Ruminococcus albus AD2013: one gene and its partner. The main gene of each other region encodes a partner of the protein of the gene in region 2 in a complex. Links are inferred from orthologs where the notes say so. Each region holds a gene or a part of one and is shown on either strand. Other genes may lie near its edges. The genes, in order: uvrB and N773_RS0105560.

Region 1 (3,259 bases), 1.1 Mb from region 2 along the record:
TAGTACATGGTTATTAACATAGTCATGAAGCAGTACTGCCTCAAAAACAGCACAGTGGAAAGCGCCCCTGTGCCTGCACCGTAAAGCAGACAGACTGTCAGGGCTAAGGTATCCTTATCTGTGTACAGCTTTGTCAGTTTAAACAGGAATATCTGTATGAATACCATGCTGACAAGGTTTATGGAAAAAGCATACCACAAAGAAAACTTTCCAGGGAAGAACGAGCATATAGTGTGAAGTATCGCATAATAAAGCGGAGGGTGATGATCCAGAACCTGATTGTGGTACACCGAGTCATAAGTGAAGCGTTCGTCTTCCTGAACCGTAACATAATCGTTCATCACTTTGCCGTCTATCCACTTGTTAGTTATGTCCGAGCCCTCATAACCGCCGTCGTATTCATCCTGATATATTCCGTCAGGCAGGTATATGAATGGTCTGTAATAACTGTTTGATAGTCCATAGCTCCATACCTCATCTGAGTGTGTACCCTGTTTTTCATATGCGAACACATAGCATGAATATATCAGCTGGATAATTATCATCACGGCGAGTACTATATGCGCCCTGTGCTTTTTAAGAAAACTCTTTTCGTCTTTATCCATCGCTAAACCTCCATGGATCACTTCTTCTCCCCCTTAAGCTCAGCTATCCTGTCACGCAGGAATGCTGCGTGCTCAAATTCAAGAAGCTTCGCAGCTTCTTTCATCTCGCGGGTCAGCTTGTCTATAAGCTTCTGCTGTTCTGCCTTTGAAAGCTTCACAGCCTGTCTTGCAGAATACTCCGCTTCTTCCTTGGTGGATATCTCTATGACATCTCTTATATCCTTGACTATGGTCTTGGGAACTATGCCGTGTTCCTCATTGTATTTTTCCTGTATAGCACGTCGTCTTTCCGTTTCGCGGATAGCCTTCTCCATAGAGCGCGTCACGCTGTCGGCGTACATTATGACCATACCCTCGGAGTTTCTTGCGGCTCTGCCTATGGTCTGGATAAGCGAACTCTCAGAACGCAGGAAACCTTCTTTGTCAGCATCGAGTATCGCCACCAAAGAAACCTCGGGCAGATCGAGACCCTCTCTCAGCAGGTTGATGCCCACCAGCACATCGAATTCACCAAGGCGAAGATCGCGTATTATCTCCATACGTTCAATTGTATCTATATCGTGGTGCATATAGCGCACCTTAACATCAAAGCCCTTGAGATAAGCGGTGAGGTCTTCAGCCATCTTTTTCGTAAGAGTCGTTACAAGAACGCGCTGTTTCTTGTCGATGCGCTTGTTTATCTCGCTGAGTAGATCTTCTATCTGTCCATCGGAGGGTCTTACGGATATCAGCGGGTCAAGAAGTCCCGTAGGTCTAATTACCTGTTCGACTATCTGTGCGCTCTTTTCCTTTTCGATATCTCCCGGAGTAGCAGATACGAATATCGCCTGATTTATACGCTCGTAGAACTCATCGAAACGCAAAGGACGGTTATCCATGGCAGAGGGCAGACGGAAACCGTAATCAACAAGAGTCTGCTTACGCGCCCTGTCTCCTGCGAACATACCCCTTACCTGTGGAAGTGATACATGGGATTCATCCACCATCAGCAGGAAATCATCGGGCATGAAGTCAAAGAGAGTAAAAGGCACAGCCCCCGGCGAGCGCCTTGCAAGCACTCTCGAATAGTTCTCGATACCGCTGCAAAAGCCTATTTCTTCCAGCATCTCCATATCGTAGTTGGTCCTCTGCTGTATGCGCTGTGCTTCTATCAGCATACCTCTGTCCTCGAAGTATTTTACACGCTCTGCAAGTTCTTCCTTTATCTCATCTATCGCGTCCAGCATCTTCTCACGTCCGACGATATAATGCGACGCAGGGAAAACAGCAGCGTGTTCAAGGTGAGAAAGCACCTCGCCTGTCAACACGTTCACTTCGCTGATACGGTCTATCTCATCACCGAAAAATTCCACCCTCAGCGCTTTGTCGGTGGAGTCTGCGGGAAATATCTCCACTACGTCACCCCTTACACGGAACTTGTTTCTGACAAAATTTATATCGTTGCGTTCATACTGTATCTTCACAAGCTGGGCGATAAGCTCATCACGGGATTTTTCAGCACCCCTGCGTATGCTTACCACCATGGACTTATACTCCGAGGGGTCGCCCAGTGAATATATGCAGGAAACGCTGGCAACTATGATGACATCGCGTCTTTCGGTTATGGCTGTGGTGGCGGAATGACGCAGTTTGTCTATCTCGTCATTTATCGAGCTGTCCTTTTCAATGTACACATCTGTACTCGGCACATAAGCTTCAGGCTGATAGTAGTCATAGTAGCTGACAAAGTACTCCACCGCGTTGTTGGGAAAGAATTCCTTGAACTCCGAACACAGCTGTGCCGCTAGTATCTTGTTATGTGCAAGCACCAGTGTGGGACGGTTCAGCCTTTCTATCACATTAGCCATGGTAAAGGTCTTGCCTGAACCCGTAACGCCCAGAAGCGTCTGTTCTTTCATGCCCGATTCTACGCCCCTTACAAGAGCGTCCACAGCTTCGGGCTGGTCACCCGAGAGCTTATAATCCGATACCAGCTGAAATCTATCCATTTTAGCCCGACCTCCCTGCCGAAAAATCACTGAAATAATATGCGAACAATCGTTTACTATTATACATCGTAAGGCGGTCTGTGTCAAGAGATTTTTCGTTAATTATCGGCATTTCCAAAGACTTCATACCTGCCGAAAACAAAAGGAGACAGCCGCACCCGATGGTACAGCTGTCCTTAGCATACATTTATCAAATCTGAAAAATCAAACCAATGGCTTCTTTTTCATCTGTCCCGCATTTCTTGGGAATTTTGCCGGGGTAGGTTCCAGTTTCCTTATAAGGATAAGAGTTCTGCCGTCACCGCCGGGGAGGGTGTATTCCACCACTTTCTCGGTCTTGCCACCCAGAAGCTTTATTGCAGGCTTCGCCTTTTCCAGTTCTTCACTGCCGCTGCTTCCTTTGAGAGATACGAACAGTCCCCCGACCTTTACAAAAGGCAGACAGTACTCGCACAGGTCGGTCAAATTAGCCACCGCCCTTGCAGTTGCGATATCGAATTGCTCTCTGTACTCAGCTTTTTTGCCGAACTCCTCAGCCCTGCCGTGAACACACTCCGCGTTCAATGCTATCGTATCTGAGAGAGACTGCAAAAAATTCACCCTCTTATTAAGGCTGTCAAGCAGTGTCAGCCTGATATCATCACGACAGACTTTAAGCGGACATGA
Region 2 (3,346 bases):
GCGTTCGGATATGGTACTTGCTTGCAGTGCATTGGGGGAAATTGATACTAAATACGGCGTGATATATGTAGACGGCAATCACGACAAGGGATACGGCAACGGCAGGGATTTCACCATAGACGATCTTTATACCGAGCTTGAAAAGAATGGTGTCAAGATACTTCGTGACGAAGTTTTTGAAGCAGGTAACGTAAATTTCATAGGCAGGAAAGATCATCACGATGAGGATAGGTTATCTGCAAAGCAGCTTATGGAACAGGCCGATGAAGAAAAGTACACTATTATAATAGATCATCAGCCCAGAGATTATTATGCTGAAGCTGCCGCAGGTGCTGACCTTGTGCTTTCGGGGCACACCCATGGCGGGCACATTTTCCCCTCGGGATTTGTGGGGCTGGCTATGGGTTTCAATGATAGGGTCTACGGCAAGGAAGTACGTGGTGATACTACATTTATCGTTACATCTGGTATTTCAGGCTGGGCTATACCTTTTAAAACAGGGTGTATCTCGGAGTATGTTATCATTGATATCTATGACAGGTAAAGTATTATATCTTGATAGAAACCAGCCCGCGGGTTATTATCCGCGGGCTGTGATCATATCTTTTTAGGTTTTGCAAAATTAGCGAATATCTTTTTGGTGCCGACCTTCTCAAAGGCTATCTCCAGCATGGTATCGCCTGCCATTGGTGTAACACCGACTATCGTGCCTTCGCCGAACTTTTTGTGAAGGACTCTCTCTCCTACGCTGTAAGTCTCGGCGGGTTCACTTGATTTAGCTTTTGCCGAGTTATACATCGCCATCTGTCTGCCAAGGGAGATATTATCCGAAGGGCGTCCCATTGGCTTAGTGTCAAGCTTAGGTACTTGCTTGTCGATGTTCTCAGCGGGAAGTTCTTTGATGAACTGAGATTCGCGGTTGTACTGGGTACTGCCGTAGATCATACGCTCACCTGCGTATACAAGATGGAGCTGTTCCTTGGCACGGGTTATTGCCACATAGGCAAGGCGGCGTTCCTCTTCAAGTTCAGATTCGGAATCTCTGCTTCGGCTTGACGGAAATACGTTGTCCTCCATGCCTGCCACAAATACAACAGGAAACTCCAATCCCTTTGCGGCGTGCATTGTCATCAGTGCTACATAATCGCCTGTTTCGTCAAGGGTGTCTATATCGGTATAGAGTGCGACTTCTTCAAGGAAACCGTCAAGAGAAGGGTCTTCCGCATCTTCTTCGTATTTTGCCATTGTGGATTTAAGCTCGGCAATATTTTCAAGACGCATCTCACCCTCAACGCCCTGTTGTTTCATCAGTGCGCCGTAACCTGTTTTTTCAACGACTGCATCAAGCAGGTCGGGCAGCGTCACCGCTTCGGAAAGTTCGGTCAGATCATCTATCATGAATGCAAATTCTGTCAGTGCTTTGGATTTTTTTGCTAGCGGAACATATTCGGTAGAATGTTCCATTACGTAGATAGGATCTTCACCCAGGTCGGAGGATACCTGCAAAACTGTCCGTACAGTCGCATCGCCCATTCCGCGCTTGGGTTCGTTGATGATCCTCTGGAGCCTGAAAGTATCGGCGTGATTTGCGATGATTCCCAGATATGCAAGGATATCCTTTATCTCTTTGCGCTCATAGAATTTCAGTCCGCCGAAGATCTTATAAGGTATGCTTGCCTTTATCATTGCCTGTTCAAGGGCGTTTGACTGGGCATTCATTCGATATAGGACGGCGTGGTCGCCCCAGCGTCTACCGTTATCGTTGTTTTCTGTTATCGTCCTTGCGATATAGGAAGCTTCGTCACGCTCGTTCATAGACTTATGTACAATGACTTTTTCTCCGTCGCCGCAGTCTGTCCAGAGATTTTTGCCCTTTCTGCCAACATTATTGCTGATGAGCTTGTTGGCGCAGGTAAGTATATTCTGGGTGGAACGGTAGTTCTGTTCAAGCTTGATAACATCATCTGCTGTACAGCCGAATTCTTCCTCGAAATTCAGGATATTTTCGATAGTCGCACCGCGGAAACGGTAGATACTCTGGTCATCATCACCTACAACGCATATATTCCCGAACTTTTGTGAAAGCAGAGAGACCAGCCTGAACTGAACACGGTTGGTATCCTGATATTCGTCTACCATTATATATTTATACAAATTCTGGTAATGGTCGAGTACATCGGGGCAATTTTCAAACAACGTCACAGTATGGCAGATTATGTCATCGAAATCCATGGCATTGTTGGCAAGAAGTTCCTGCTGATACTTTTTGTATACCTTAGCCACCGAGCTTTTGAAATAGTCACCAACAGCATCTTTTGAAAATTCCTCGGGAGTAATCATTGAGTCCTTTGCGTGAGATATCTCGCTCATGATAGTTTTCACGGGGAACATTTTTTCATCTATATCAAGTGATCTCATAGCGGCTTTTATAACGCGCTTTGAGTCGTCTGTATCGTATATGGCAAAGCTTGAAGTGAAGCCGATATTCGCACACTCACGCCTTAGAATACGTACACAAGCCGAATGGAAAGTTGCGGCAACTATGCCCCTGCCTTCCTCGCCGAGTATTTTTTCGATACGCTCTTTGAGTTCGCCTGCCGCTTTGTTGGTGAAAGTTATTGCCAGGATATTCCAGGGACGAACCTGCCTTGTGCCTATTATTGCGGCGAGACGTTTGCCGTCATCTGTCCTTCCCTCGGCATAATCCTGAATAAATGCGGATTCTTCTTCGGTGAATATCTGCCCTGTGGTGTTGTAAGCGTCACCGAAATGTATCATATTGGCTATCCTGTTGATAAGCACAGTAGTCTTTCCGCTGCCTGCACCAGCAAGTATCAGCAGAGGTCCGTTCACGCGGAACACAGCTTTCTGCTGCATGGGGTTCATTCGGCTGAAAAATCTTTCAAGTGCCTGTTTTTTCAATATATCAATATCTTTCATTTGTATACCTCCGTTATCTCAGACATATATTATAACACATCGGCAGGATTTTGAAAAGGGGGCAAATGAAAATTTTTGGAGCCTGAGTTTTTGAGTACATTTATTTACCCTTATGCAGACTTTAGAGAATATGCACTTGACATTCGGTCAAAAATAGAGTAAAATATAATAAGATATTTTTGTTCGGATACAATCCCGCCTGAAACATGGCGGACTCTGTCGGCGGTTTCGTCTAAACAGTCATCTATCAAGGGGATATCCATTCATCCCAAAACTGCCGCTCATGTCCTTATATAAAATGGGACTGCACTTATTCTAACGGAAAAATCAAATATCGGGCGGGATACGTTTTCCCGCGGGAAAGGAGCTTTTTGCGCTCCTGAAGCAAACGACAGATATTCATTAT

Evidence for each region.
Region 1: the proteins of N773_RS0105560 (region 2) and uvrB are in contact, whole or in part, in a crystal structure (PDB 7EGT), measured with the Thermus thermophilus proteins. The link is inferred for Ruminococcus albus AD2013 from one-to-one orthologs. Residues at the interface, in WP_096412145.1 of Thermus thermophilus: His654, Arg656, Phe657, Gln666, Asp668, Glu669, Lys680, Arg681, Leu682, Ser683, Lys685, Tyr686, Ala687; in WP_096411307.1 of Thermus thermophilus: Glu23, Leu25, Arg26, Asp27, Gly28, Glu29, Arg30, Phe31, Arg55, Glu326, Asp327, Phe328, Glu379, Ser382, Gln383, His398, Gly400, Arg401.

Annotation. Positions count from the first base shown.
Region 1 is NZ_JAGS01000001.1:2,361,798-2,365,056, forward strand. What follows is about bases 109-3,034. They hold uvrB (excinuclease ABC subunit UvrB), read right to left. Parts: upstream 2,594-3,034; coding sequence 623-2,593; downstream 109-622. Other genes in these bases: N773_RS0110490 (hypothetical protein), read right to left, coding at 109-605; N773_RS22610 (hypothetical protein), read right to left, coding at 2,595-2,780; rsmG (16S rRNA (guanine(527)-N(7))-methyltransferase RsmG), read right to left, coding at 2,798-3,034. In the rest of the region: more of N773_RS0110490, read right to left, coding at 1-108; more of rsmG, read right to left, coding at 3,035-3,259. UniProt on the Escherichia coli protein: The UvrABC repair system catalyzes the recognition and processing of DNA lesions. A damage recognition complex composed of 2 UvrA and 2 UvrB subunits scans DNA for abnormalities.
Region 2 is NZ_JAGS01000001.1:1,238,685-1,242,030, reverse strand. The notes cover bases 270-3,282. They hold N773_RS0105560 (ATP-dependent helicase), read right to left. Parts: upstream 2,941-3,282; coding sequence 598-2,940; downstream 270-597. Other genes in these bases: N773_RS0105565 (metallophosphoesterase), read left to right, coding at 270-544. Also shown: more of N773_RS0105565, read left to right, coding at 1-269. UniProt on the Escherichia coli protein: A helicase with DNA-dependent ATPase activity. Unwinds DNA duplexes with 3'-5' polarity. Translocates on single-stranded DNA with 3'-5' polarity. Initiates unwinding more efficiently from a nicked substrate than double-stranded DNA.